Regions from separate parts of the Shinella oryzae genome, predicted to be linked through region 4. Evidence: predicted binding sites of a transcription regulator. Region 4 holds the regulator's gene; each other region holds the start of a gene.

Region 1 (7,564 bases), 600 kb from region 4:
TTGATGCCTGCCGCGCGCGCCGCATTTCGCTTTCGTCAGATCGGCGTGTTGACCGGCGGGATGGTGGCGGTCTTGCCGACCTGCCGCTCGCGCCAGATGACATAGAGGCCCGAGCCGATGATGATGGCGATGCCGAGCCATTTGACGGCATCAGGCAGATGATCGAACACCCACCAGCCGAGCACCGTCGCCGAGACGATTTCCAGATATTGCAGCGGCGCGAGTGTCGAGGCCGGCGCGGAGCGGTAGGCATAGACCCCGAGCACGCCGGCAATGGTGGCGGCGATGGCGGCGCCGGCAATGTAAAGCGTGTTCTCCAAGTCCGGCATGACCGGGGTCAGCATGCCGATGCCGAGGCTGTTGCCGACGGCGAGCAGCAGGCCGGCGAACAGCGCACCCCAGAAGCCGGCATAGAACTGCATGGACCAGGGATCCTCCTTCTGGGCAACCAGCCGTGTCAGCAGAAAGAAAAGGGCCAGCGAGAACGCCGCGACGACAGGCATCAGCGCGATGAGACCCACCTCCTGCAGGCTGGGCCGGATGACGAGCAGCGAGCCGAAGAAGCCGACGGCGCAGGCCGTGTAGCGCCGCCAGCCGATGGTCTCCTTCAGCACGATCGAGCCGAGGATCGTCAGGATGATCGGCTCGACGAAGAAGATGGCGATGGCATCCGCCACCTCCATGACGGCGAGCGCCGTGACGAAGCTGATCATGGTGATCGCCATGAGCAGGCCGCGGGCCGCATGCAGGCCCATCTTGCGCCAGGTCACATCCAGCAGCGTGCCGCGCATCAGGCAAATCGGTGCCAGCACCACCATCTGGAAGAGCAGGCGCACGAAGGTGATCTCGGTGGCCGGCACGGCGGTGACGGCGAGCTTGGCGAAGATATCGATGACAGGGGACACCAGCACCGAGAGAACCATGAGGAAGAGCCCGAGGCTGACCTCGTTGCGCAACGGCGTTACGGCAGACGTGCTCATGCGGCTTCGGGGCTCCGGCGTTTCGTTTCCGCCACGCGCCGGCACCAGCCGGAAAAGGCGTCCACGGCCGGGTCGCGCAAAGGCGGGATCTCGTTCAGCGTCTCGTGGCGCATGCCGGGATAGACTGTTGTCGTCACGTCCTCAAGCCGCGATTTTTCCAGCCGCGCTGCGAAGGCGCGCGTCGCCCTGCCGTTCTCCGTCGCTGGATCCTCGCCGCCGCCGACCAGGTGGATCGGCAGGGATTTCGGCAGGCGGCCGAGCCCTTCGGCGGAGGCATCGGCGAAGGTGACGGCGAAAATGTCGAGCCACATCGAGACATTCACATCGAAGCCGCACAGCGGATCGGCGATATAGGCATCCACCGCGGCGGCATCGTGCGACAGCCAGTCGAAGGGCGTGCGCGCGCCGGCGATGCGCTTGCCCCAGGCGCCGAAGGTGAGGCGGGGCAGGATGCCGCTCGGCACATCGGACCCCTTCAGCATGCGCTCCGCGGCCAGCACGACCTGCGCGACCCGCCCGGCCAGTCCCGGCTCCAGGTTGGAATTCCACACGGCCAGCGCATCGATATCGCCGGGACGGGCCTCGGCATAGGCGAGCGCAAGAAGGCCGCCCATGGAATGGCCGAACAGCACGACGGGCAGGCCCGGATGCCGGCCGATGGCCAGGTCGCGGACCGCGCGCATATCCTCCAGCACGCGGTCGACGCCGTTCTTCGGCGCGAACTGGCCGCGCGGTGCATCCCGCGCCGTCGTATGGCCGTGGCCGCGATGATCGTGCGCATAGACATGGAATGCCTCGTCCGCCATGCGCGCCGAAAAGGCGCCATAGCGGGCGCTGTGTTCGGCAAGGCCATGGCTCAGGAGCAGGATGCCGCGCGGCTTACCGCGCGCCGGCGCATGGCGCAGCGCAAGCGTCGCGCCGCTCGGGCTGTTGAGCGTCTGGACTTCGGAAAACACGGCCATTCCTCCCGTTTGCCTAGAGGTCAACGTGATTTGCGCAGGAAAGACAATGGGATGCGACGTGTATTTTCGCCAATGCTCGCGTTTATCGCGATTTTCATTCTCTGGGGTTGCATTTTCATGATTTTTGGTTGCATATGATCTTGTTTTGTTCTCATCAAGGGAGCCCGTCATGAAGACGATCGTCGCCTTGCCTGTTCAGGCCGCATTATCCCTGTTCATCGCCTGCCTCATGGTTTTCGCACCGGCCGCCGCATGGGCGCAATCCGCGCCCGCGAAGGGCGGCACGCGTGAGGTCTTGTCCGTCGGCTGGCAGGCCGGCTATTGCGCGGCGCGGCCGAAGAGCAAGGGCTGCATCGGGTTTTCGGCTTCCACTGGAGCGGTGCAACGTTTCTCGCTGGTCGGCCGTTTCCAGCCGCGCAAGAGCTATTGCGGCGTCGAGACCGGGCTCGCGCAGAAGGCGAAAAAGGGGACATGGACCGATCTGCCCGAGGTCACGCTCGCATCGGCGACCAGGGACCGCCTCATGGCCGCCATGCCGGCCGTGCGATCCGGTTTCGACCGCAGGCTTTGGCTGAAAAGCGGCAGCTGCGTCGCGGCGTCGGCGGAAGCCTATTATGCCCGTTCGCTGGATCTGCTCGACCAGCTCAACGCATCGCCGGTGCTGACGGTCTTTGCCGGCAAGGCCGGCGGCACGGTCACGCTGGCGGAGGTGCGCAAGGCCTTCGATGCCGCCTTCGGCTCAGGCGCCGGCGAACGTGTGCGCCTGACCTGCCGCAAGACCGGCAACCGCACCGTGGTCACCGGCCTGACCATCGGCATTGCTGCCGGCGAGGGGGCGCTTCCAATGCTGATCGCAGACGCCAAGCCCACGACGTCGCGGTGCACGGAGGGTTGGACGGGCGCGCCGACGGCCGACCGGGCGGCCCTGCAATAGACGCCGGCCGCTCGCATGGGCCTGTATGCGCTGGCTTCAAGAGATTGCCGCGGGCGGATAATTCGCCTACATAGCGGGCAAATTTGTCCGACCCGGAGCGCGTTTGCATGGCACGTCAATTCATCTATCACATGTCGGGGCTCAACAAGGCCTACGGCGCCAAGAAGATACTCGAGAACGTCAACCTGTCCTTCTACCCGGATGCCAAGATCGGTATCCTCGGTCCCAACGGTGCGGGTAAGTCGACCGTTCTGCGCATCATCGCCGGCAAGGACAAGGAATATACCGGTGAAGCTTGGCTCGCCGAGGGCGCGACCGTCGGTTACCTCGAGCAGGAGCCGCAGCTCGACCCTGCCAAGACCGCCTTCGAAAACGTGATGGAGGGCGTGGCCGACAAGCAGGCTGTTCTCGACCGCTACAACGAACTGATGATGAACTATTCCGACGAGACGGCGGACGAGGGCGCCAAGCTTCAGGACATCATCGACAGCCAGAACCTCTGGGACCTGGAGCAGCAGGTCGAGATGGCGATGGAGGCCCTGCGCTGCCCGCCGAAGGATGCCGATGTCACGGTGCTTTCGGGTGGTGAACGCCGCCGCATCGCGCTCTGCCGCCTGCTTCTGTCGCAGCCGGACCTGCTCCTGCTCGACGAACCGACCAACCACCTCGACGCCGAAACCATCGCGTGGCTGGAAAAGCACCTGCGCGACTATCCCGGCGCCGTGATGATGATCACCCACGACCGCTACTTCCTCGACAACGTCACGGGCTGGATCCTCGAGCTCGACCGCGGCCGCGGCATTCCCTACGAAGGCAACTATTCCGCCTACCTGCAGGCCAAGGCCAAGCGCATGCAGCAGGAGTCGCGTGAAGAAGCCGGTCGCCAGAAGGCACTGTCGCGCGAACAGGAGTGGATCGCCTCCAGCCCGAAGGCCCGCCAGGCCAAGTCCAAGGCCCGTATCAAGGCCTATGAGCAGCTGGTCGATGCCGCCGAGAACATCCGGCCCGGCGACGCGCAGATCATCATTCCGGTCTCCGAGCGCCTCGGCAACGTCGTCGTCGAACTGGAAGGCATCAAGAAGGGCTTCGAAGGCCGCACGCTGATCAACGACCTGTCGATCAAGCTGCCGCCGGGCGGCATCGTCGGCATCATCGGGCCGAACGGCGCGGGCAAGTCGACGCTGTTCAAGATGATCACCGGCCAGGAGCAGCCGGATGCCGGGTCCATCCGCATCGGCGACACCGTCCATCTCGGCTATGTCGATCAGAGCCGCGACACGCTCGACCCGAACAAGACCGTCTGGGAGGAAATCTCCGGCGGGGCGGAAGTCATCAAGCTCGGCAAGTTCGACATGAACAGCCGTGCCTATTGCGGCGCCTTCAACTTCAAGGGCGGCGACCAGCAGCAGAAGGTCGGCAATCTCTCGGGCGGCCAGCGCAACCGCGTGCACCTCGCCAAGATGCTGAAGGCCGGCGGCAACGTGCTGCTGCTCGACGAACCGACCAACGACCTGGATACGGAAACGCTGGGTGCGCTCGAAAGCGCGCTCGAAAGCTTCGCCGGCTGCGCGATCATCATCAGCCACGACCGCATGTTCCTCGACCGCCTCGCGACGCATATCCTCGCCTTCGAAGGGGATGGCCATGTCGAGTGGTTCGAAGGCAACTTCGAGGACTACGAGCAGGACAAGGTCCGCCGCCTCGGCCCCGATGCCCTCAATCCGGGCAGCCAGGCCTACAAGCGCCTGACGCGCTGAGCCTGCTACCGACGCGTTCGAAAAACCCCGGTTCTCCGGGGTTTTTCTTTGCCGCCGATAATGGGAAGATCGGTATCCCAGCGGCTTGCCGCCAGTCCTGCGATGATCAACGGCGGGGCGGGTTTGCGCGGGACAGGTTCCTGTGGATTGGCTCTTGCAAGTAGCGGGTTAATCACATAAACATATCTTTATGTCTTGATTGGAAAAGCCATGGGCGACGCGCAGAAACTCGGACTTGATGACATCGTTGATATCCTGAAGGCCGCCGGCGAGCCGACGCGCCTTCGTCTGCTCGCGCTGCTTGCCCATGGCGACCTGACCGTGACGGATCTTACCGACATTCTCGGCCAGTCCCAGCCGCGCATTTCGCGTCACCTGAAGCTTCTCGCCGAAGCCGGGCTTGTCGATCGCTATCAGGAGGGGGCATGGGCCTTCTTCCGGCTCAGCCAGGGCGGCGCGGCCGTGGCGCTGGCGCGCCAGCTGCTTGACACGGCCGATGGGGCGGATGCGGTTCTGGCGCGCGACGACGAGCGGCTGCGTGTGCTGAAGAAGGTGCGGGCCGACAAGGCGCAGGCCTATTTCAGCCGCAACGCGGCCGACTGGGATGTAATGCGCCGCCTCCATGTCAGCGATGCGGAGGTGGAGGCGAAGCTTGCCGCGATGATCGGCACCGAGCCGGTCGATGCCTTCCTCGACCTCGGTACCGGCACGGGCCGCATTCTCCAGCTGTTCGAAGGGCTCTACCAGCGCGGCGTCGGTGTGGATGCCAGCCGCGACATGCTGGCGGTGGCGCGCGCCAATCTCGACCGCGCGGGCATCACCAAGGCGTCGATCCGCCACGGCGATATTTTCAACCTGCCGCTCGAGCGCGATGAGTTCGACGTGGTGACGATCCATCAGGTGCTGCACTTCCTCGAGGAGCCCGAGGCGGCGATCGCGGAAGCGGCGCGCATGCTCGCACCCGGCGGCCGCCTCGCTATCATCGACTTGGCGCCGCACGGGCTGGAGCATCTTCGGAACGACCACGCCCATATCCGCCTCGGTTTCTCGCACCAGATCCTTGCCGACTGGCTTGAGAAGGCAGGGCTCGCCGTCGAGGAGATCGTCGATCTGAAGCCCGCGCATTCGGCCGCCGATGCGCTGACCGTGACCATATGGCTTGCCCGCGACCGGCGTGAACCGGCGGCCGGCAAGATCGCCATCCGCAGAAGGAGTTGACATGACCAAGGCGACCGACAATGCGTCCCGGGGCCCATCTCGCAGGGATATCCGCCTGTCTTTCGAGTTCTTCCCGCCCAAGACGGCGGACGCGGAAAAGCAGCTCTGGGAAACGGCCACGCAGCTCTCGGCCTATGAACCGGCCTTTCTGTCGGTGACCTATGGTGCCGGTGGCTCCACCAAGGCGCCGACGCTGGCGACTGTGCGCCATCTGCTCGGGATGGGGCTGCCCGCGGCCTCGCATCTCACCTGCGTCGGCGCGACGAAAGAAGAGGTCAACGCCGTCGTCGCGGAATTCCAGGCCATCGGCGTCAGGCATTTCGTGGCGCTGCGCGGCGATCCGCCGGGCGGCGTGGGCACGGCCTACCAGCCGCATCCGGGCGGCTATGCCAATGCGGCGGAACTGGTCGCCGGCCTGCGCGGCCTTGCCGATTTCGAAGTCTCCGTATCCGCCTATCCGGAAAAGCATCCGCAAAGTGCCGATGTCGCGGCTGATATCGACATGCTCAAGCGCAAGGTCGATGCGGGCGCCACGCGCGCGCTGACGCAGTTCTTCTTCGACAACGACCAGTTCGAGCACTACCTGGAGCGCGTGCGCCGCGCGGGCATCACCATTCCGGTCGTGCCGGGCCTGCTGCCGGTGCACAATCTGGCGCAGGTCCAGAAATTCGCCGGCATGTGCGGCGCCACGGTGCCGGCCTGGCTTGCCGAGCGCCTGTCGCCTGTCGACGACAAGCCGCAGGAGCGCACGGCCGTCGCCGTCGAACTTGCCGTGCGCCAGCTTGAGGATCTCATTTCGCGGGGCATCGACGAGTTCCATTTCTACACGATGAACCGCGCCAATCTCGTCTCCGCGGTCTGCGACGGCGTGGGCCTTGCGAAGATCGACCGCCGTCGGGCTGCCGGCGCTGCGGCGTGATCAAACGACGCTTCATTCCCCGAAACGAAAAATGCATGGCACCGTCTCCGGGCCATGCATTTTTTTCAAAAGGATCCGGCAGGGATTTCTTGTTGTAGCCTGCCGCTCGAGTTTCGCTTGATCGCCTCAGATGAAGATCATCGTCGCGATGAAGAGGAATGCTGCACTGATCATCAGAACATTCAAGGAATGTGTGAGTCCCATGGCGACCTCCTTGCGTTAACTGTTCGATATTACGACCGAAAAAACCGGATTGAAAAGGTGTTTTGTTGCTGCGATGCAACATCGGTCCTACGGCAGCCGGTTATTCACAGGTCTAACATGCTGTAATTTCTGCACAAAAGCACTCGCCACAAAAAATTCACAATCCCTACCAAATGACGAATGCCGGCAATGTTCATTTACCAGTGTGGCGCAACCGTGGCGTCGCAAGGCTGCGTATTTCGCAAAAACGGTGCCGAAAGCCCTTTGTTCCCCGGGGGTATTAACGTTTTGGAAACCGGGCGAGCAGGCGGCCGTCGAGAACCACGAGGCCGAGCAGGACCAGCGCCATTCCCAGCATTCCGAGCGGTGTGAGCCGTTCGCCCAGGAAGACGGCGCCAAGCAGGATGGCGCTGGGCGGCACGAGCAGGGTGACGAGAGAGGTGTTGGTCGCGCCGGCCGCCGCCATGATTCGGAAGAACAGGATGTAGCCATAGGCCGTGGAAACGAGCGCGAGCGCCAGAACGGCAAGGATGGCGCCGGTGGGCGGCAGGGGAAGCTGCCAGGGCGCGTCGAGGGCGAGCGAGACCGGC
Region 2 (7,564 bases), 360 kb from region 4:
CTGCCTTCGTCAATTTTCGCGAGTGGCGGCTCCCCTGACTGTCTTATCCGTTCGTCGCGGGCGTCTCTTCGGCAGGCGCCTGGTTGGTCCCGCCGGCCGCACCGTCCGGATCCTCCGTGGCGCCGTCGGTCTGCTTGCCGCGCAGGCGGTCGATGATCGTCGCGTCGGCATCTTCCGGCAGCAGCGCGATGAGACGCGAACCGAGATTGTCGAGCAGCGGCTTGGATTTGGCGGTGGTGACCCAGGACGGCTGCTGCTGCGGCGCCACCAGCCAGTTGAAGAACAGCATGGCGACGACGACGAGCAGGATGCCGCGTGCGGCCCCGAACAGGAAGCCGAGGGTGCGGTCGAGCGCGCCGATGCGGCTGTCGATGATGAAGTCGGCGATGCGCATGGTGATGAAGGAGATCACGATGAGCGCGACGAGGAAGACGGCGGCGGCGGAGCCGACCATGGCGACCGTGTCGCTCGTCGTATAGTCCTTCGCATAGGGCAGAAGGACGGGATAGAGGAAATAGGCGGCAGCCGCGGCACCGACCCAGCTTGCGACGGAAAGAACCTCGCGCGAGAAGCCGCGCACCATCGCCAGCACGGCGGAGAACAGCGCAACGCCGATGACGATACCGTCGAGAATTGTGATGGGCATGTTCGTCCTACTCCAAACCCGAAATGTCGCCAGGCCCGCCCCGTGCGAAGCGCACGTTAGCGGAAGGCGTCTTCGCCGTCCCGGTTCGGCACGCTTCAAACCCGTGTTTCCCACAGGGCATTGACCCGCTGCCGAAGGCCGTCAGACGTCCTCGTCTTCCCGCTTGAGGGCACTCTTCGATCCGGCGATGCGCGCCACCAGGTCCGGCAGGCCTTCGATCTCGCTCCAGCGGCTGCCGGTGCCCTTGGGCAGTTCGGCTGAACCCGCGGGCAGCAGGGCCTGCGAAAACCCCAGTTTTTCCGCCTCCTTGAGGCGCTGGGCGGTGTGCGCAACCGGACGAATGGCGCCCGACAGGCTGACTTCGCCGAAATAGACGCAATCGGCGGGAAGGGCAAGACCGGCAAGCGAGGAAACCAGCGCCGAGGCCACCGCAAGGTCCGCCGCCGGCTCCGAGATGCGGTAGCCGCCCGCCACATTGAGGTAAACGTCGTGTTGGCCGAGCCGCACGCCGCAATGGGCCTCCAGCACGGCGAGGATCATCGAAAGGCGCGCCGAATCCCAGCCGACGACGGCGCGGCGCGGCGTGCCGAGCGATGTGGGCGCCACCAGCGCCTGCACTTCCACCAGCACGGGCCGCGTGCCCTCCATGCCCGCGAAGACCACCGCGCCCGGCGCCTTCTCGTTGCGCTCGCCGAGGAAGAGTTCGGACGGATTGGAAACCTCGCGCAGGCCCTTGTCGGACATTTCGAACACGCCGATCTCGTCCGTCGGGCCGAAGCGGTTCTTCACGGTGCGCAGGATGCGGTAATGGTGCCCGCGGTCGCCCTCGAAATAGAGCACGGCATCGACCATGTGTTCCACGACGCGCGGTCCCGCGATCTGTCCTTCCTTGGTGACATGGCCGACCAGCACCATGGCCGCGCCCGTCTGCTTGGCGAAGCGGATCATGGCCTGCACACCGGTGCGCACCTGCGTCACCGTGCCGGGCGCGGCCTCCGCCGTGTCGCTCCACAGCGTCTGGATCGAATCGATGATGACGAGGTCCGGGCGCTTGCCTTCGCCGATGGTGGCCAGGATGTCCTCGACATTGGTCTCGGCAGCGAGCAGCACGTCGGTCTGGTGTGCTTGGAGGCGCTGCGCACGCAGCCTGACCTGCGCCACGGCCTCTTCGCCCGAGACATAGATGATGCGGTGGCCATGGCGGGAGAGGGCGGCGGCGGCCTGCATCAGCAGCGTCGACTTGCCGATGCCGGGATCGCCGCCGATCAGCACGGCCGAGCCGCGCACGAAGCCGCCGCCCGTGGCACGGTCGAGTTCGGCGATGCCGGTATGGATGCGCGGCGCTTCCTCGATCTCGCCGGAGAGCGCCGTCAGCGCAACGGGGCGGCCCTTCTTCGGCACCTTGCCGGGCCCCGAGCCGATGCCGCCCATCGGGTCTTCCTCGACCACGGTGTTCCACTCGCCGCAGCCCTCGCATTTTCCCACCCAGCGGGAATGCACGGTGCCGCAGTTCTGGCAGACGAATTGAGTGCGGCCTTTCGCCATCAGGACTTCTTCTCCGGTATCAGTTGCCCATGGCAATAGCACAAAACGGGAACAAGTCCAGTTCGCGGGTGAGCACCGAGTGCGCCGTCGTGGGAGGGCGACCTACTTCTTTACGGCCTCGTAACGCCGTTCGTAGCGGTTGCCCAGGCTGGTGAGAAGTTCGTAGTCGACGGTGCCGGCGGCGCGCGCCACATCCTCGATCGGCATGGTCCTGCCGAAGAGTTCGATGAAGTCGCCCGGCCGCACGCTTCCCGCGGGCATGTCCGTCACGTCGAAATGCGTGAGGTCCATGGTCACGCGGCCGATGACCGGCACGGTGCGGCCATGCAGCATGCCGCTCGGGCCGGCAAGGCCGGTCCGGCGCAGCGGTATGCCGGCGCTGGAAAGGCTGCGCATATAGCCGTCCGCATAGCCGATGGCGGCAATGGCGACGCGCGTATCGCGGGCGCAGACCACGGCGGCGCCGTAGCCGACGCTTTCGCCGGCCTTCACGTCGCGCACCTGGAGAATGCGCGCCTCCGCCGTGACGACCGGTTTCATAGGGTTCGGCACGCCATTGACCGCGGCCCCGCCATATAGCGCGATGCCGGGGCGGGTGAGGGTGAAGTGATAGTCCTCGCCGAGGAAGATGCCGGCGGAATTGGCAAGCGTCGCGTCGATATCGCCGAAGGCGGAAACGACGCTGCGGAAGCGCTGGAGCTGCTGTCGGTTGAGCGCGTGGGACGGCTCGTCGGCGCAGGCGAGGTGGCTCAAGAGCATGATCGGCGAGAAGCTCGCGGGACGCGCGATGTCCTCGGCCAGCGCCAGCGCATCCTCCACCCTCAGTCCCAGACGGCTCATGCCGGTATCGACATGCAGCACGCAGGGAATGTCCCCGCCGTCGGCGATCGCCGACATGAACACGACCAGCTGCTCCTCGGAGACGATGACCGGCACGAGGTCGAATTCGAAGAACAGCCGCTCGGCGCCCGCCCACATGCCCGAAAGCACATAGATGCGCGCATCGGGCAGCGCAGTGCGGACCGCCGCCCCTTCGGCCGGTGTGGCGACGAAGAAATCGCGCGCGCCGGCCTGGTGGAACGTTTTGGCGGCTGGCTCCAGCCCGATGCCGTAGGCGTCGGCCTTCAGCACGGCGGCGGTGCGCGCGGCGCCCGAGCGGCGGGCCATGGCGCGCCAGTTGTCGGCCAGCGCGGAAAGGTCGATCGTCAGGCGGGCATGATCCTCGCCTGCGACAGGAAGCGTGGGGCGGCCGGAAGCTGGATGTTTGCTCATCGTGTGGAAATACAGCCTGTGGACTGTGGCGGCAATACGGTCGCAGCCCGCATTGCGGCGGCCCGGTGCCGGCCCTATGGTGCGGCGCGAACAGGAGCGACCATGGCGCGCGTAAAACCATCGTTCATTGCCGCTGCGACGGTACTCCTGGCCCTGCCGGCCGTTGCGCAGGACGCCCCGACGGAAGCGGATATCCGCGACGCTCACGCGACGCTGCTCGGGCTTGCCCGAGACGACGGCAAGCCGCAGGAGGACGACAGCGCCGCGCTCTATTACTCCATCGTCGAAAACCCCGACGCGCCGCGCCTTGTCACCCGGCTGGAGGTGGGCGGCGTCCCGTGCCGCGCCCGCTTCATGTCCGCGCTGCAGTTTCCCGGCCAGTGGGCGACCGTGACATTCGGCATGGTGGACCTGCGCCGCGTCACCTCCGTCCGCGCCTATGCCTCGGCCGACGACATGATCGCCGGCGTCAAGCCGGTGCCGGTCGATTCGGACAAGGCGGTGCAAATCGTTCTCACCGGCAAGGACCTGCACTGTGCCACGCGCATATCGCTTTCGGGCGAAACCGCTTCTGACATGGTCTGTGCCGACCGGCTGGACCTGACCTTGACGGATGCACGGGAAAAGGAACGCGCCCGCAAGGCACTCTCCATCGTTGCCGGCATCTGCAAGGCGCCGGCCTTTTCGAAGCAGTAGGCGAACGAAAAAAGGCCGGGCAGGGCCCGGCCGTTCTAGCAAAGAGCGATGGCTTGAACCGGTCCTCAGTGCTCGTACTGGGTAAAGGACGGGTCGGCGAGGTCGGTGAAGCGGGTGTATTCCGACTGGAAGGCGAGCTTCACGGTGCCGGTCGGTCCGTGACGCTGCTTGGCGATGATGACGTCGGCCGTACCCTTCACGGCCTCGAACTTCATCTTCCATTCCTCGTATTTCGGATCGAACTCGTCGCGCGGCTCGAGGTTCTTCACATAGTATTCCTCGCGGAACACGAAGAGCACCACGTCCGCGTCCTGCTCGATGGAGCCCGATTCGCGAAGGTCCGAAAGCTGCGGGCGCTTGTCCTCGCGGCTTTCCACCTGACGGGAAAGCTGGGAAAGCGCGATGATCGGCACGTTCAGTTCCTTGCCCAGCGCCTTGAGGCCCGTGGTGATCTGGGTGATTTCCTGCACGCGGTTGTCGCTCGACTTGCCCGAGCCGGTCATGAGCTGGATATAGTCCACCACGAGGCAATCGAGGCCGCGCTGGCGCTTGAGGCGTCGCGCGCGCGCCGAAAGCTGCGCGATGGAGATACCACCGGTCTGGTCGATATAGAGCGGCACCTTCTGCATCATCTGGCTGCAGGCGACGAGCTTTTCGAAATCGGCCTCGGAAATGTCACCGCGGCGGATCTTCGAGGAAGACACTTCCGTCTGCTCGGAAATGATACGGGTCGCCAGCTGCTCGGACGACATTTCGAGCGAGTAGAAGCCCACGACGCCGCCGTTGCGCGCCTTGAAGGAGCCGTCCGCCTGCACTTCGGGCTCGTAGGACGCCGCGATGTTGTAGGCGATGTTGGTGGCAAGCGAGGTCTTGCCCATGCCGGGACGTCCCGCAAGCACGATAAGGTCCGAACGCTGCAGGCCGCCCATGCGGGCATCGAGCGAATGGATGCCGGTGGAGATGCCCGACAGCGACCCGTCGCGTTCGAACGCCTGCCCGGCCATGTCGATGGCCTGCGCGACGGCATCGTTGAACGACTGGAAGCCGCCATCGTAGCGGCCGGTCTCGGCGAGTTCGAACAGGCGGCGTTCGGCGTCTTCGATCTGCGTCTGCGGCGGCATGTCGAGCGGCGCGTCATAGGCGATGTTGACCATGTCCTCGCCGATATTGATCAGCGAGCGGCGCAGCGCGAGGTCGTAGATCGCCCGGCCATAGTCTTCCGCGTTGATGATCGTCACGGCCTCGGCCGCCAGGCGGGCGAGATATTGCGGGATCGTCAGGTCGCCGACGCGTCCGTCCGTCGGCAGGTGCGTCTTGAGCGTGATCGTCGTGGCGATCTTGCCCATGCGGATCGTATCGCCGGCAAGCTCGTAGATCTTGCGGTGCAGCGGCTCGTGGAAATGGATCGGCTTCAGGAAGTCCGAGACGCGGTAATAGGCATCGTTGTTGACGAGAATGGCGCCCAGCAGCGCCTGTTCGGCCTCGACGTTGTTCGGCGCCTCGCGATGGTGAAGCTCCGCATTGTCGTGACCGGCCTGGCTGAGCTTGCGCACGGCATCATTCATCGTCCCGAATCTCCCCGTCCTCTTTTGCGAAGGTCGATGGTTTGGGTCATGTACCGGCGGGGGTCAAGCGCATCCGACTCACACCGGTGGTTAAGCCCGGTCTTAGACTTTTCCACAGGCAGGCCCGCCACAGCAAGCCCGGATTCCTGCGGGGGGCCCTGGCTTTCGATTGACTCGCAGTGCGAATCCCCGCGCGCGTCCCACCGAAGCGCGAAGGCTTCGGCGGGAGACAATGCGCAAAAAACAGAGCGTGGAGCGTCCCCGGTGAACGCGTGTCCACCGGAGATTTTTTAAAGCGCGGCTTCCTGCGGAAACTGCCGCGGGCCGCGCTGCTCGCCCTTGGGATTGCCCTCATGCGCTTTCAGGCAATCCTCGCCGCGGCCGATATAGTCGCGGGTCAGCGGGATCGCTTCCTGGTCATGCGCGAGCTGGAGCTGGAAGACGACGAGGTTCTGCCAGCGGAAGGCGCTCTCGGACGCTGCGAGATAGAACTCCCAGATCCGGCAGAACTTCTCGTCGTAGAGCGCCTTGGCCTCGTCGCGCCGGGCCATGAAGCGTTCGCGCCAGTGGCGCAGCGTCTCGGCATAATGCAGCCGCAGGATTTCCACGTCCGTCACCGCAAGCCCGCTTTTTTCCACGGCCTGCATCACTTCCGACAGGGCAGGGATATAGCCGCCGGGGAAGATGTATTTTTCGATGAAGGGGTTGTTGGCCGTCGGCCGGTCGGTGCGGCCGATCGTGTGTAGGAGCATCACGCCGTCACGCTTCAGAAGGGCCGCGCTCTTCTTGAAGAAGGTGAGGTAGTTCGGCCGTCCGACATGCTCGAACATGCCCACCGAGACGATGCGGTCGAACGGGCCTTCCGTATTGCGGTAGTCCTGTAGCAGGAACGTCACCTCGTCGGCCAGCCCCGCCTCGCTCGCCCGCTTTACCGAAAGCGCATGCTGCTCGTCGGAGAGGGTGACACCCGTGACCTTCGCGCCGAGCTGGCGGGCAAGGTAGAGCGCCATGCCGCCCCAGCCGCTGCCGATATCGAGCACGCTCTGGCCGGGCCTGATGATGTTGAGCTTGGCGGCGATGTGCCGTTTCTTGGCAAGCTGCGCCTCGTCCAGCGACTGGTCCGGCCGCTCGAAATAGGCGCAGGAATATTGCCGGTCCTGGTCGAGGAAGAGGTCGTAGAGCGCGCCGGTCAGGTCGTAGTGATGCTGCACGTTGCGGCGCGACCGCACGACGCTGTTCTTCTCGCGCGCCCAGCGCAGCAGGTAGCGCAGCCGCTCCAGCGCCCGGTTCCAGCGTGTGTCGTAATACTGGAAGTCGGGATTGCCGGTGAAGACGATCTTGAGCAGGCCGTACATGTCGCCCTCGACGATATCGATATCGCCGGTGCCGTAGTGGTGGCCGAGATAATAGGCGGGGTCGACCGCAAGGCCCCAGAGCGCCTTGCGGCTGTTGATGCGCATGTGCACCGGATTGCCGGTTCCATCGCCGAAGGTCTGGCGGGATCCGTCCGGGTAGGTGATCGTCAGATTTCCAGTCTCGACGAGGCGGGAAACAAGAGCCTGTACTATGAATTTCATCAGCAAACTCCGTCGCGCTTGAAAATATGGCGGAACGGGTCTGGTCGGAAACCGGCCTGAAGAGCGGCCCAACCGCCAATCCAGTCTAACGGCTATAAGATATTGCTGGGAAAGCGGGGATTTCAACCCGTGTTTTTTGACCTGCCGAAACGAAGACGGGCCGGCAATGCCGACCCGTCCCGTAACCGTCCGTAAGGACTGGATATTATGCGTCGTCTTCGTCGACGCCGTCAGCTTCCGGGTCGAAGAAGTCGGCTGCCGTC
Region 3 (7,564 bases), 1.3 Mb from region 4:
GATGGGCGAAGGCGGCAGGACGTTCCGCCTGCACAATGCCGTGGTGCCCGCCCGGCCGCTGGAGCCGGCGCTCTATCTCGTGGCGACCCCCATCGGCAACCTCTCCGACATCACGCTTCGCGCGCTCGAAACGCTGGCCGGCGCCGATGTGCTGGCCTGCGAGGACACGCGCGTCACCCGCGTGCTGCTCGACCGCTACGGCATCGTCAACCGGCCCTACGCCTATCATGAATACAATGCCGACGAGGTGGGCCCGCGCCTGATCGCGGCGCTCGATGCGGGCAAATCCGTCGCGCTGGTGTCGGATGCCGGCACGCCGCTCGTCTCCGACCCCGGCTATCGCCTCGCATTGCTCGCCATCGAGGCTGGTCACCGTGTCGTGCCCATTCCCGGCGCTTCGGCGCCGCTGGCCGCCCTTGTCGGTGCGGGTCTTCCGAACGATGCCTTCTTCTTCGCAGGGTTCCTGCCATCGAAGGACAAGGCCCGGCGCGACCGGCTGGCCGAGCTTGCCGGCGTTCCCGCCACGCTTCTCTTCTTCGAATCGCCCCATCGCATCGCCGCCACGCTGGTGTCCGCGGCCGATGTGCTGGGTGAAAGCCGGCCGGCCTGCGTCTGCCGCGAACTGACCAAGACCTTCGAGGAATTCCGCCGCGGCACGCTGGGCGAGCTTGCCGCGCATTATGCCGAGGCCGGCGCGGTTAAGGGCGAAATCGTGCTGGTCATCGGCCCGCCGGGCGAGGCGGCCGCACCCGGGGCGGAAGACGTCGACCGCCTGCTTGCGCAGCTCGTCCGGGACATGCCGGCCGGCAAGGCGGCGACCGAGGCGGCCCGCCAGACCGGCCTGCCGCGGCGCGATCTCTACCAGCGCCTTCTCGACCTGAAGGACGGCGATGCGCGATAGGCCGGCGGATCCGACCCGGCTCAAGGCCTTCCGCCGCGGGCACGTCTCGGAATATCTCGCCGCGCTCTATCTTCTCGCCAAGGGCTATCGCATCCGGGCCATCCGCTACCGCACCAAGGCCGGCGAGATCGACATCATCGCCCGGCGCGGCGATCTGGTGGTCTGCGTGGAGGTGAAGGCGCGCCGCGATGTCGACAGCGCCGTCTTCGCGGTGACCGGCACGGCCCAGCGTCGCATCCGCGCTGCGAGCGAGATCTGGCTGTCCCGCCAGCCCGACGCCCACCGTCTTTCCCTGCGCTACGACATCGTCGCGGTGCGGCCATGGCGGCTTCCAAGGCATTTCGTGGATGCGTTCTGAACAGAAAGAGACGGGAAGTTTATCCAGGCGACACCACCGCGGATTTCGCCTCCGGCCGGCGTTGTCTTCGCGCCCGCGGCGTCCTAAATGTGTGCGGCATTCCTGAGGGGACCTTTCATGGCTAAGATCAAGAACGTCGCGGTCCAGATGGACCATGTGTCGACCATCAGCATCGCCGGCGATTCCACCTTCGCCATGAGCCTCGAGGCGCAGGCCCGCGGCTACAGGCTCTTCCACTACACGCCCGACCGGCTGAGCCTGCGTGACGGCAAGGTCTATGCGAGCGTCGAGCCGATGGAGCTGCGCGACATCAAGGGCGACCACTATACGCTTGGCGAGGCCGAGCGCGTCGATCTCTCGACCATGGACGTGGTTCTTCTGCGCCAGGATCCGCCCTTCGACATGTCCTACATCACCTCCACGCATCTGCTCGAGCGGATCCATCCGAAGACGCTCGTCGTCAACGACCCGGCCTGGGTGCGCAATTCGCCGGAGAAGATCTTCGTCACCGAATTCGCCGACCTGATGCCGAAGACCCTCATCACCCGCGATCCCGCCGAGATCCGCCGCTTCCGCGACGAGATGGGCGACATGATCCTCAAGCCGCTCTATGGCAATGGCGGCGCCGGTGTCTTCCATTCGACCAAGGATGACCGCAACCTGTCGTCGCTGCTCGAAATGTTCGGCCAGATGTTCCGCGAGCCCTTCATCGCCCAGCAATACCTGCCCGATGTCCGCAAGGGCGACAAGCGCATCATCCTTGTCGATGGCGAACCGGTGGGTGCGATCAACCGCGTGCCGGCCGAGCATGATGCGCGCTCCAACATGCATGCCGGCGGCCGCCCGGAGCCGACGGAACTGACGGCGCGCGAAAGGGAAATCTGCGCCCGCATCGGGCCTGCGCTGCGCGAGCGCGGCTTCCTGCTCGTGGGTATCGACGTCATCGGCGACTACATGACGGAGATCAATGTCACCTCGCCGACGGGGTTGCGCGAGGTGAAGAAGTTCGGCGGCGCGGACATAGCGGCCCTGCTGTGGGACGCCATCGAAAGCAAGCGCTGACGCCGGCGGCGGGGCCCGCGGTTCGCCGCCGCACCGCCTTTGTTCCGCCGATACAACCGCCCGCAACCGGCGCGCGGATAATTCTCGCTCAAGTTCTATAATTGTTCTTGTTTCATTCCGCATTCCATGCCAGATTTGCAGTTGCAACCCTGGGGCGGGTTGATGGTCCGTTTTCGGCTGGAGCGAGCGGGGGCAGTCATGGTGGCGCGTGTCGGGACAATAGCGTTTCAGGGCATCGAGGGCGTGCCTGTCGATGTGCAGGTGATGGTCGCGCCCGGCAAGGTGGGCATGCAGATCGTCGGCCTCGCCGACAAGGCGGTCGCCGAAAGCCGCGAGCGGGTGCAGGCCGCTCTGCACGCCTCCGGCCTCTCGCTGCCGCCCAAGCGGGTCACGATCAACCTCGCCCCGGCCGACCTGCCCAAGGAGGGCAGCCACTACGACCTCGCCATTGCGCTTGGTCTGATGACGGCGCTGGGGGCGGTGCCGGGCGATGCGCTGGAGGATTATCTCGTCATCGGCGAACTCAATCTCGACGGCACGATCGCGCCGGTTGCCGGCGCGCTTCCGGCGGCCATGGCGGCCAATGCGCTGGGCAAGGGGCTGATCTGCCCGGCGGAAAACGGCGCGGAAGCCGCCTGGGCCGGCGGCGGTCTCGATATCCTGGCGCCCCGCAGCCTGATCGCGCTTGCCAATCATTTCAAGGGCAGCCAGGTCCTGTCGCGCCCGGCGCCGGCCATTCGCGCCGCGGCCGCCGGCCTGCCCGATCTTGCCGATATCCGCGGGCAGGAAAGCGCCAAGCGCGCGCTGGAAGTGGCGGCGGCAGGCAACCACAATCTGCTGATGGTCGGGCCGCCCGGCTCGGGCAAGTCCATGCTTGCCGCGCGCCTGGCCGCCATCCTGCCGCCGCTCTCGCCGGCGGAACTGCTCGACGTCTCGATGATCCATTCCATCGCCGGCCAGCTTTCCGGAGGGCGCCTTTCGGATCGGCGCCCGTTCCGCACACCGCATCATTCCGCCACCATGGCGGCCCTTGTGGGCGGCGGATCGCGGGCAAGGCCCGGCGAGGTGTCGCTCGCGCATAACGGCGTGCTGTTCCTTGACGAGCTGCCGGAATTCTCGCCGCAGGCGCTCGATGCCTTGCGCCAGCCGCTCGAGACGGGCGAATGCATCATCGCGCGGGCCAACCACCGCGTCAGCTATCCCGCAGCCTTCCAGCTCGTCGCGGCGATGAATCCCTGCCGCTGCGGCATGGCGGGCGAGCCGGGACGCAGCTGCGCGCGCGGGCCGCGCTGCATGAGCGAGTACCAAGCCCGCGTCTCCGGCCCGTTCATGGACCGCATCGATATCCGCATCGACGTGCCCGCGGTTTCGGCAAGCGATCTCATCCGCCCCGTGGCCACCGAGCCGAGCGAAGCGGTCGCCCGGCGCGTCGCGGCCGCGCGCGCCCTGCAGGTCGACCGGTTCGCCCGTCTGGGCATGCCCCGGGTGACCAGCAACGCCCGCGCCTCCACCGCCCTCGTCGAACGCATGGCCGAGCCCGATCCGGCGGGCCTCCAACTGTTGCGCGACGCGGCGGAGAAGATGCGGTTTTCCGCGCGGGGCTATCATCGTGTTCTCAAGGTCGCGCGCACGCTGGCCGATCTCGACGAAACCCCGATCGTCGGACGGATCCATCTGGCGGAAGCCATTTCCTATCGCATCGTGGGGGAGCGGATGGTTGCGGCCTAGAGCAATTCCAGCCGAAGCGAAGTCGCTTCGGCGTCGGACAATGCGGTAAAAACAGGAATCTAGAGCATTTCCGGTGAACCGGAGTTCACCGGAAATGCTCTAGCGCCGGGCCCGCGACTGGCGGCGTGAACGGGAGGATGGCGCGCGGTATCGAGCGGGTCATGCGGCGTGCCGTGTCGTCACGGCTGCCCCTTGAAGACGGCCTCGATCCGGTGCCCGTCCGGGTCGATGACGAAGGCGGCATAAGTGTCCGGGCCATATTGCGCCCGAAGCCCCGGTGCGCCGTTGTCGGTGCCGCCGGCCGCCAGTGCGGCCGCGTGGAGACGGTCCACGGCCGCGCGGTTCGACGCGGCGAAGGCGATGTGGAAGCCCGGCCCGGGAGGATGCGCAGCGACGCCAAGTTCCTTGATGGTGCGCTTGTCGCCGCCGCCCGCGAAACCGTAACCCACAGCCTGTCCGGGCTCGCCCGGCCGGATGTCGGACCAGACGCGTGCATAGCCGAGCGCCGCCATCGCGGCGTCGTAGAACACGACGGCCCGGTCCAGGCTGTGAACGCCGAGGGAAAGATGGTGGAGCATGTCGGAGCTTGCTCGTTGCGGAAGGCCCGCCGCGGTTCTGGCGCGGCGGGCCCATCCTCTGTCAGGCGAGGCCTTCGAAGAGCGCGGTCGAAAGATAACGTTCCGCGAAGGACGGGATGATGACGACGATCGTCTTGCCGGCATTTTCCGGGCGGCTGCCCACCTTGGCGGCGGCCGTAAGGGCCGCACCCGAGGAGATGCCGACCGGAACGCCTTCGAGGCGCGCCACTAGGCGCGCATTCTGGAAGGCCTCGTCATTGCTCACGGTCACGACCTCGTCGTAGACCGACTTGTCGAGGATCGCGGGGGCAAAGCCCGCGCCGATGCCCTGGATCTTGTGCGGGCCGGGATTGCCGCCTGACAGCACCGGGCTGTCGGCCGGCTCGACGGCGACGACCTTGAAGCCGGGCTTTTTGGCTTTCAGCACCTGGCCGACACCGGTGATCGTGCCGCCGGTGCCGATGCCGGACACGAGGATGTCGACGGCGCCGTCGGTGTCGTTCCAGATTTCCTCGGCCGTCGTCTTGCGGTGGATTTCCGGGTTGGCCGGGTTCTCGAACTGTTGCGGGATGACGGCGCCGGGAATGGTGCTCGCCAGTTCCTCGGCCATGGCGATCGCGCCCTTCATGCCCTTGGGCCCCTCGGTCAGCACGAGCTCGGCGCCGAGCAGGGCGAGCATCTTGCGGCGCTCGATCGACATGGTCTCGGGCATGGTGAGGATGAGCCGATAGCCCTTGGCGGCCGCCGCGAAGGCCAGCGCGATGCCGGTATTGCCCGATGTCGGCTCGACCAGCGTCGACTGGCCGGGCGTGATCTTGCCCTGCGCTTCCAGCGCTTCGATCATCGCCACGCCGATACGGTCCTTCACCGAGGCGATCGGGTTGAAGAATTCGAGCTTGCCGAGAAGATGGGCGACGACGCCATTTGCCTTGGCGAACTTGTCGAGCCGCACAAGGGGTGTGTCGCCGATCGTCTCGGTGATGGATGCATAGACGCGGCCGCGGCCGGGTTTGCGGGTGTCGCTCATCGGGTACCTCCTGGTTCTCGTTGACGGGAATGTAGGAGGGAATGGGCCTTTAGACGAGTCCGGATTTCGCGGCAAAAGCGCCGGTTGTGGAATAATCGGGTCGTTCCGCGGCGAAAGCCCGCTCCCGTCAGGCCGCCCTCGTCGCGATATAGGCGGCCGTCCCGGCAAGAACGCTCGCGGCGACGCGGTTCAGCCTTTGCAGGGCCTTGGGCTGCCTGAGAAGCAGCCGGGCGCGCGAGGCGAGCGCAATATAGGGAATGAGCACTGCGAGGAGCACGATGAAGGTCGCGGCCAGCAGCAGGCCGTAGTCCGCAAGGCCGACGGCGTTGAGGTCGACGAGCGTCGGCACGAGCGCCACGTAGAACAGCATCGTCTTGGGATTGCCGAGCGTCACGAGCAGGCCGGAAAGGAAGGCCGCGCCGATGCTCGTGGTGCGGCGGGCCTCGATATCCTGCGGCAGGAGCCCGGTGGTCCACAGCTTCCAGGCGATATAGCCGAGATAGAGCGCACCGGCGATCTTGATGACCATGAAGGCCGTGGTGAAGGTCTGCGCGATGAAGGCGAGGCCGAGGATGACGGCCGTCAGATAGACCATGTCGCCGAGGATGAGCCCGAGCCCCATGAAGAAGGTCGGCCGGAAACCGGAGCCGAGCGCGCGGGCCACGATGGCCGTGATGCCGGGGCCGGGAATGATGGCGGCGATGAAGAGCGCGCCGGAATAGGCGAGAAGGACGGCAAGCGACATGGAGGGCTCCTTGATCGGTTCCTCTTAAGCCCGACGTGGTTTTCCGGCAATGGGTCGAGTGCGCGCTGAATCCATCACCTTGGCCCGCGCTAACCTCGCTTGGGTGTAAGCCTGAAAGCCCGGTGCTTCCAGTCTCCCTGCCAAGGAGCAGATGGTGCCGTGGAGCCTGCAGTTTCGCAAACCATATGCCACGCAGGCGATGGCTCACTTGTCACCGGGACAAGGCCCTCCTTGCGATGGCCGCAGCCGCGGCGTAGGCTTTAGGGGCGCATCAGGGAGAAACGTCCGTGCCCGACCCGACAAGCCTTGCCGCCTTCGCTCTCATCGCGCTCGGCATGGTGCTGACGCCGGGGCCGAACATGATCTATCTCGTCTCCCGCTCGATCTGCCAGGGCCCGGCGGCCGGTCTCGTCTCGCTCGGCGGTGTCGCTTTGGGCTTCGTCTTCTATGTCTTGTCGGCTGCGCTCGGCATCACCGCCTTCCTGATGGCGGTGCCCTTTGCCTATGATGCGTTGCGGCTTGCCGGCGCGCTCTATCTCGCCTGGCTTGCCTGGCAGGCGCTGCGCCCGGGCGGCCGCTCGGCCTTCGAGGTGAAGGCGCTGCCGCGCGACAGCAACCGCAGGCTCTTCTTCATGGGGTTTCTGACCAATCTCCTGAACCCGAAGATCGCGATACTCTATCTTTCGCTTTTGCCGCAGTTCATCGATCCGGCAAAGGGGAACGTTCTCCTGCAATCGCTGGTGCTGGGCGGGGTGCAGGTGGTCATCAGCGTCAGCGTCAACGCGCTGATCGCCGTTTCGGCCGGCTCCGTCGCGGCCCTTCTTTCAGCGCGCCCGCGCTGGGGGCTCGTGCAGCGCTGGCTGATGGGCACGGTGCTGGCCGGGCTCGCCCTGCGCATGGCGACGGAAGCGCGCCGCTGATCAGAACGCCGCCATCGGCGGCAGGGCGAAGGGCAGGGCGGGCTGAAGATCGTCCGGGCCGCGCAGCATGAGGACCATTTCGCCGTCATCGGCAATCGCTTCGCCATCCCACGCCAGGTGATCGGGCGCGAAATGCACGGTCACGCGCTGTGGCGTGACATCGAGGCTTGCCAGGATATCCGCGAGGGCGGGCATGCGCGTGCCGACGATGTCGAGGATATCGACATTGCCTTCGCCATCCGCCT
Region 4 (7,564 bases):
TGCGCAACGAGCTTGCACTCAACGAGGCGGCCCAGGGCATCCTCGCCGTGCACGACCGCATCGAGGACAGCCGTGCCGATGGCATGACGCTGGCGGAAGCCGCTGCCAAGAACAACCTCAAGGCCGTAACGGTCGAGGCCGCCGATGCGCAGGGCAATGACGACAAGGGCGAAGAGATCACCGGCATTCCGGAAAAGGCGGCGCTGATCGGCGAGGTCTTCAAGACCGATGTCGGCATGGAGACGTCGCCGGTCAATATCGGCCGCGAAGGCTACGCCTGGTTCGAAGTGCTCGATATCGTGCCGGAGCGCGACCGCACGCTGGACGAGGTCCGCGACCGCGTCGTCGCCGACTGGACGGCAGAACAGCAGCGCCAGGCGCTTGGCAAGAAGGCCGAGGAACTGGCCGAGCGCGTGCGCAAGGGCGGCGATCTCGCCGCGATCGCGGCCGAACTCGGCATGGTCGTCGAGACGAAGGCGGGTCTGCATCGCGGCGCGCAGGATGCCGTCCTGAGCCCGCCGGCCGTTGCCGCTGCTTTCGGCGGCCCGGTCGGCCACGTCGCCAACACGCCCGGCGTCGACGGTGAAGGCCAGATCCTTCTGAAGGTGACCGAGGTCAATACCGACGCCACCACCGACGCGCTGTCCGATGACGCGCAGCAGATCGCGGCCGTTGCCCGGGTCAGCGGCGACGATATCCTCGACCAGATGGTCAGCGCGCTGCAGACCTCCTATGGCGTCTCTATCAATCGGACGCTCGCCGAACAGAGCATCACGCGCTGAGGGAGACGCAGCCGCATGTCCGACCTGAAACCCTATATCGCCAAGGTCGCCGCCGGCGCCTCCCTTGACCGGGAGGAAGCGCGCGGCGCGTTCGAGATCATCATGTCGGGCGCGGCCACGCCATCGCAGATCGGCGGTTTCCTCATGGCGCTGCGCGTGCGTGGCGAGACCGTGGACGAAATCTATGGCGCGGTCGGTTCGATGCGGGCGCGCATGCTGCCGGTGGACGTGCCGGCCGATGCGATCGACATCGTCGGCACGGGCGGCGATGGCGCCGGCACCTACAACATCTCGACGCTTGCGGCGATCATCGTGGCGGGCGCCGGCGTGCCTGTCGCCAAGCACGGCAACCGCGCGCTCAGCTCTAAGTCGGGCACGGCGGACGCCCTCTCCTGCCTCGGCGTAAAGCTCGATATCGGTCCGGCGGATATTGCGCGCTGCGTGCACGATGCCGGCCTCGGCTTCATGTTCGCCCAGCTGCATCATCCGGCGATGAAGCATGTCGGCCCCTCCCGCGTCGAACTGGGAACGCGCACGATCTTCAACTTGCTCGGCCCGCTTTCCAATCCCGGCGGCGTGAAGCGCCAGTTGCTCGGCGTCTTCTCTCCCCAGTGGCTGCTGCCGCTGGCCGAAGTCATGCGCGATCTCGGTTCGGAAAGCCTGTGGGTCGTGCACGGCGAAGGGCTGGATGAGATCACGACGACGGGCACCACCCAGGTCGCGGCCCTGGAAGGCGGCAAGATCCGTACGTTCGAACTGACGCCGGCCGATTTCGGGCTGCCGCAGGTGACGCTCGACGATCTGCGCGGCGGTGATGGCGCGCACAATGCCGCGGCCCTGCTCTCCGTGCTCGGCGGCGCGCACATGCCCTATCGTGACATATCGCTCGCCAATGCCGCGGCCTCGCTCGTCGTCGCCGGCAAGGCCGAGACCCTGGCGGATGGCATGACACTCGCCACCGAATCGCTCGAAAGTGGCCGCGCACGCGCCGCCCTGGAACGACTCGTCACGGTTTCCAACGAAGCCGCGACGGGTTAGGATTGCTCATGACCGATATCCTGAAGAAGATCGAAGCCTACAAGCTGGACGAAATTGCCGCCGCCAAGGCGCGTGTGGCACCGGCGGAGCTTCGCGCCCGCATCCACGACCAGGAACCGCCGCGCGGTTTCTTTGCCAGCCTGAAGGACAAGAAGGCACAAGGCCGGTTCGGCCTGATTGCGGAAATCAAGAAGGCCAGCCCTTCCAAGGGCCTCATCCGCCCGGATTTCGATCCGCCGGCGCTTGCCAGGGCCTATGAGGCCGGCGGTGCGGCCTGCCTTTCCGTGCTGACCGACGCGCCGAGTTTTCAGGGCGCGCCGGAATTTTTGACGGCCGCACGCAACGCCTGCGCACTGCCGGCACTGCGCAAGGACTTCATGTTCGACAGCTACCAGATGCTGGAAGCGCGCGCCTGGGGTGCCGACTGCATCCTGCTCATCATGGCCTCTCTCGACGACGACACGGCGAAGATGCTGGAAGACTCCGCCTTTTCGCTCGGCATGGATGTCCTGATCGAGGTGCATGACGAAGCGGAAATGGAGCGCGCGCTCAAGCTGAAATCCAAGCTTGTCGGCATCAACAACCGCAACCTGCGCACCTTCGCGGTCGATCTCGCCGTTTCTGAAAAGCTCGCCGGCATGGTGCCGGAGGACCGGCTGCTCGTGGGCGAGAGCGGCGTGTTTACCCATGCCGATTGCCAGCGCCTCGCCAAGGTCGGCATCTCCACCTTCCTCGTCGGCGAAAGCCTGATGCGCAAGGATGACGTGACGGCGGCGACGCGCGACCTGCTGACCGGCTCCGCCGACATGCTGGCGGCGGAATGATGGGCGACGACGCCCGCACGCTCACCCATATCGATGCCGCCGGCGAAGCCCATATGGTCGATGTCGGCGACAAGGCGGAAACGGTGCGGATAGCCGTGGCGGAAGGTTTCGTACGCATGCTGCCCGCCACGCTCGACCTCATTCTCAAGGGCGATGCGAAGAAGGGCGACGTCATCGGCACGGCGCGCCTCGCAGGCATCATGGCCGCCAAGCAGACGTCCAGCCTCATTCCGCTCTGCCACCCGCTGATGCTCAGCAAGGTTTCCGTGGAAATCCGCGAGGACCACGCCCTGCCCGGGCTGCGCATCGAGGCCATGGCCAAGCTCACCGGCCGCACCGGCGTGGAGATGGAGGCGCTGACCGCCGTCAGCGTCGCGTGCCTGACCATCTACGACATGGCAAAGGCGGTCGACCGCGAGATGGAAATCGGCGGCATTCGCCTCGTCGAAAAATCCGGCGGCCGTTCCGGCGACTACAAGCGCAGGGACGGCTGATGTCCCTTCTTCTCGTTGCCGACGCCCTCAACCGCCTGCTGTCCGCGGCCAAGCCGGTGAGGCGGACGGAAAGCGTCCCGCTCCACGACGCCGCTGGACGCGTGCTGGCCGACGATGTCGCCGCCCGCCTCACTCAGCCGCCTTTCGACAATTCGGCGATGGACGGTTATGCCGTCCGCCACGCCGACATCGCGGAGGTCGGATCGGTGCTCAGGGTCGCCGGCCTGTCCTCCGCCGGCCACGCTTTCGACGGCACGGCGGGCCCGGGGGAAGCGGTTCGTATCTTCACCGGTGCGCCGCTGCCGGCCTTCGCCGATACGGTCATCCTTCAGGAAGACACCGAGCTTCTGGAAGACGGCCGCATCCGCACGACGTTCCTCACGCCCAAGGGCCGCCATATCCGCCCGCGGGGGCAGGATTTCACCGACGGCGAGGTTGTGCTGAAGGCCGGCCAGGTGCTGGATGCCGGCCGGCTGACCGTTGCGGCGGCCATGAACCACCCGGACCTGCCCGTCTATTCGCGCCCGCGGGTCGCGATCCTTGCGACGGGCGACGAACTCGTGCCGCCGGGAGAGACGCCCGGTGCAAGCCAGATCATCGCCTCCAACAGCTTCGGCGTCGCGGCCATCGCGCGCGAAGCCGGCGCAGAGGTGATCGATCTGGGCATCGTGAGAGACGACAAGCAGACCATATTGGATGCCGTGCGCCGGGCGCTGGAAATGGACATCGACGTGTTGGTGACGCTCGGCGGCGCATCCGTCGGCGATTTCGATCTCGTTCAGCCCGTGCTCGGCGAGGCCGGCATGGCACTCGATTTCTGGCGCATCGCCATGCGTCCTGGCAAGCCGCTGATGGTCGGCCGCCTCGGCGATATCCAGGTGATCGGCCTGCCCGGCAATCCCGTCTCCAGCCTTGTCTGCTCCTATCTCTATCTGGAACCGCTGGTCCGCAAACTCGCGCGCCTGCCCGCGATGAACCGGGTGCGCCCGGCCGCCGCCGCCGTGCCGCTCAAGCAGAACGACCGCCGGCAGGATTACATTCGTGCGCGACTCGTGCGCGGCCCGGACGGCGGTCTCCTCGTCACGCCTTTCGACAAGCAGGATTCGTCGATGATGAAGATCTTCGCCGAATCCGAAGGGTTGCTGATCCGCCCGCCGCATGCACCGGCAGAGGAGCCCGGCGCGCTCTGCGACGTCCTCGTTCTCAGGGAACCGGCGGCCTGAATGGTATTATTGTGCGCGCAGGCCCTTGCGGAACACATGTGGAACGGATAGTGTCTGTTCTGGATTTGTTTCACGATTCTCGTTGGAGAGGCCATGCTGACGCGCAAACAACAGGAACTGCTCCTGTTCATTCACGAGCGTATGAAGGAATCCGGCATTCCTCCGTCCTTCGACGAGATGAAGGATGCCTTGGATCTCGCCTCGAAGTCGGGCATCCACCGCCTCATCACGGCGCTTGAAGAACGAGGCTTCATCCGCCGCCTGCCGAATCGGGCCCGCGCGCTCGAGGTGATCAAGCTTCCGGAGGCCTATTCGCCAAGCCTCCAGCCGCGCCGCGGATTTTCGCCGTCGGTCATCGAAGGCAGCCTCGGCAAGCAGCCCCCCGCCGTGACGCCATCCAAGCCCGTGGCGCCACAGCCGACCATGTCGTCGTCTGTTTCCGTTCCGGTCATGGGCCGTATCGCCGCCGGCGTTCCGATCTCCGCCATCCAGAACAACACGCACGAGATCACCGTCCCGGCCGAAATGATCGGCAACGGCGATCACTATGCGCTCGAGGTGAAGGGCGATTCGATGATCGAGGCCGGCATTCTCGATGGCGACACGGTCATCATCCGCAACGCCAGCACCGCCAATCCCGGTGAAATCATCGTTGCTCTCGTCGACGACGAAGAGGCGACGCTGAAGCGCTTCCGCCGCAAGGGCGCGTCCATCGCGCTTGAAGCCGCGAACCCGGCCTACGAGACCCGGATCTTCGGGCCCGACCGGGTCAAGATCCAGGGCAAGCTCGTGGGGCTTATCCGCCGGTATCATTGAGACGCATTGGACAAGCATTATAGCGCGTGGTGAGCGTCTTGTCAGTTCAGGACCGCAGCTCGGGTATGATGGAGCTTGGCGGCTAAGGTCTCCCCTCGCTTCGCCCGGTGCTCTGCCGTTAGCGATAGCGTGCGGTCAGGTGGCTTTTTCTACGATCGCTGCAAATCGGGAAGCTTGGCCGCTCGGCTGACTTCATGGCAATTGAAGAGGCGAGCGATCGACCTCCTTGGTCTCAGTCTCTGCCGGCGGCGTTGCGGCTGCCGTTTCGAAAGTGTCGCTGCGCCAGTCATAGGTGCGATGCCTTGACCAGGCGCGCGCCAAGGTTTCCACGGCCGGCATGTCGGTCGCGCCGGCGAGGCTTGCGGTGGGATCGTCGATCGGCGGCGTGATTTCCAAAGCGCCCGTTCGGCGCAGATGACGTGCGGTCACAAGCCTCGCACCCGAGCGGCAGCTGTCGAGCCGCAGGGCGAAGGGTACGACGACGAGATCAGCCGTGTCGCAGGCCGTGCCCAGAAAGGCCGTATCCTCAAGGGTGACGATCGTCCAGCTGCTCGGCGAAACGGCAGCGCAGAAGGCCTTCGCCTCGCAGACGAAGGTATGCGCCTGTCGCGCTGCCGCGATAGCCTCCGTCATCGCGTCCTTCGCCTTCGTCCTGTCCGCCTTGCGGCGCGGTCGTTTCCTGTCGGTCCCGGCAGCGGCTTTCTCCGTCGCCGTCTCCGCCAGCAGCAGGTCGGCGGTCTTTCGCAGTTCCGGCTTGGTCAGGTCGCCGAGCCGCATCGCGCGACGCCATTGGTCGTAGATGAAACCCGGCGGCTTGGCGCGGTTCGTGGCAACCGCATCGCCGCGCAGGATCGCAACCAGACGCCCGTCTTCGGAGATGAGCAGTTCCGGTTTCCCGCGCGTGGACGGCCAAAGGGCCACCAGCGCACCGGCGACAATGAAGACCGTCCCGGCATGCCGCAGCCGCGTGCGCAGGATACAGAGCAGCCCCCCGCCGACACCGATCAGCAGGAAGGCGGACATGGGAATTTTACCGGTGACGATATCCCCGCCCTTCCAGCTCGAAACCCACGACGCCAGCGCGATCATCCATTCGATGCCCTTGCCCATGATGGCAAAGGGAACGGCATCCAGCCCGAAGGGCATGAGCAGGACGGCGATGAGGCCAAAGGGCATGACGATCGCGCTGATCGCCGGCATGGCCAGCAGGTTGCCGGCAAGCCCGTAGGCCGGCACGCGGTGAAAGTGGCCGATGGAGTAGATCAGCGTCGACAGGCTTCCGATCGCCGACGACAGCAGAAGTCCGCCGAAGAAGCGCCCGGCCACGCCGCCGGTCAAGCGCAACGCGCCGCCTTTGCCCTCCTTGCGCACGGGCCGCTCGCGCCACGCCGCATAACCGGCGACGAGGCCGAGCGTTGCGGCGTAGGACATCTGGAAGCCGGGATTGGTGATGGCGGAAGGCGTGACGGCGAGGATGATGATGGCCGACAGCGCCACATTGCGCATACTGATGGCGGAGCGGCCGAAGAGCACGGCGATCAGCATCACGCAGATCATGATCCATGACCGGACGGCCGAGATCGCGCCGCCCGACACGAGAATGTAAAGCGTGACCATGAGGAGTGCACCGCCCGCCGCGATCTTGCGCGTGGGAAATCGTTCGGCAAAGCCCGGTATGAGCGCCATCAGCATGCGCGCGCCGACAAGGAACGTGCCGGCCGCGAGCACCATGTTGAGACCGGAAATGGCCAGGACATGGGCGAGCCCGGCCTGGCGGAGCGCCTCCACCGTCTCCTCGCTGATCGCCCGCTGTTCCGCCGTCACCAGAGCCGCGGCGATCGCGCCGGCATCGCCCCCGATGCGTCCTCGGATATGCTCGGTCAGGTTGTTTCGCCATATCGCGATCCGCTGCGATATGCGGTAGCTCCACCCGGTCGGAGCGGTCTCGATTGCGACCGGCGCACTGTAGAAATAACCGACCGCGCCCGTGCCGGCGAAATATGCGTCGAAGGCGAAGTCGTTGAGGCCGGCCAGGGCCGGGCCCGAGGGTGGCCCAAGACGCGCCCGGCCCGATATGCCGTGGCCGATGGCGATGGGGTCGTGACGGCTTCGCGCCAGAAGCGTAACAACCTGCGGCGCGCGTTTCAGAGCCGGCTCGCGCGTCTTCTCCAGCGCGATGCGATACCGGATCGCGTTGCCCGCACCGCTTTCGCGCGCCAGCACCCGCCCTTCGATCACGGTCGTCACGGGCGTGTCGAGAATGACGGTATCGAGCCGTGCACTTTCGAGCGCTGCGAGAAGCATGCCGATCGGAACGAGGAACGCGCCACCCGCCAGGATCGCGCCCAAATCCTCGCGATGTCGAAGCCGCCAGGCGGGCACCGCGG

What was found. The regulator LexA, encoded in region 4, represses DNA repair genes until DNA is damaged. The targets are predictions, from matches to a motif close to TGTTCNNNNTGTGTTCNG.
Region 1: the regulator LexA is predicted to act here: its motif matches at 2,078-2,095, upstream of K6301_RS09420 (ribonuclease T2 family protein).
Region 2: the regulator LexA is predicted to act here: its motif matches at 2,228-2,245, upstream of radA (DNA repair protein RadA).
Region 3: the regulator LexA is predicted to act here: its motif matches at 2,413-2,430, upstream of K6301_RS16115 (YifB family Mg chelatase-like AAA ATPase).

The regions. Positions count from the first base shown of each region.
Region 1 covers NZ_CP081987.1:1,905,729-1,913,292, reverse strand. Annotated here, with positions in the region: gene K6301_RS09430 (DMT family transporter) at 36-980, opposite strand; gene K6301_RS09425 (alpha/beta hydrolase) at 977-1,936, opposite strand; gene K6301_RS09420 (ribonuclease T2 family protein) at 2,112-2,876, shown strand; gene ettA (energy-dependent translational throttle protein EttA) at 2,984-4,633, shown strand; gene K6301_RS09410 (ArsR/SmtB family transcription factor) at 4,844-5,851, shown strand; gene metF (methylenetetrahydrofolate reductase [NAD(P)H]) at 5,853-6,770, shown strand; gene K6301_RS09400 (DMT family transporter) at 7,255-7,564, opposite strand, start outside.
Region 2 covers NZ_CP081987.1:943,291-950,854, forward strand. Annotated here, with positions in the region: gene K6301_RS04640 (CvpA family protein) at 44-646, opposite strand; gene radA (DNA repair protein RadA) at 788-2,191, opposite strand; gene alr (alanine racemase) at 2,294-3,463, opposite strand; gene K6301_RS04655 (hypothetical protein) at 3,566-4,159, shown strand; gene K6301_RS04660 (replicative DNA helicase) at 4,225-5,724, opposite strand; gene K6301_RS04665 (cyclopropane fatty acid synthase) at 6,015-7,301, opposite strand; gene rplI (50S ribosomal protein L9) at 7,507-7,564, opposite strand, start outside.
Region 3 covers NZ_CP081987.1:3,303,499-3,311,062, forward strand. Annotated here, with positions in the region: gene rsmI (16S rRNA (cytidine(1402)-2'-O)-methyltransferase) at 2-901, shown strand; gene K6301_RS16105 (YraN family protein) at 891-1,259, shown strand; gene gshB (glutathione synthase) at 1,377-2,321, shown strand; gene K6301_RS16115 (YifB family Mg chelatase-like AAA ATPase) at 2,520-4,049, shown strand; gene K6301_RS16120 (VOC family protein) at 4,229-4,627, opposite strand; gene cysK (cysteine synthase A) at 4,689-5,654, opposite strand; gene K6301_RS16130 (LysE family translocator) at 5,782-6,399, opposite strand; gene K6301_RS16135 (LysE family translocator) at 6,735-7,319, shown strand; gene K6301_RS16140 (GNAT family N-acetyltransferase) at 7,320-7,564, opposite strand, start outside.
Region 4 covers NZ_CP081987.1:1,307,566-1,315,129, reverse strand. Annotated here, with positions in the region: gene K6301_RS06580 (peptidylprolyl isomerase) at 1-782, shown strand, start outside; gene trpD (anthranilate phosphoribosyltransferase) at 798-1,820, shown strand; gene trpC (indole-3-glycerol phosphate synthase TrpC) at 1,829-2,644, shown strand; gene moaC (cyclic pyranopterin monophosphate synthase MoaC) at 2,644-3,138, shown strand; gene K6301_RS06560 (molybdopterin molybdotransferase MoeA) at 3,138-4,361, shown strand; gene lexA (transcriptional repressor LexA) at 4,455-5,177, shown strand; gene K6301_RS06550 (ComEC/Rec2 family competence protein) at 5,370-7,564, opposite strand, start outside.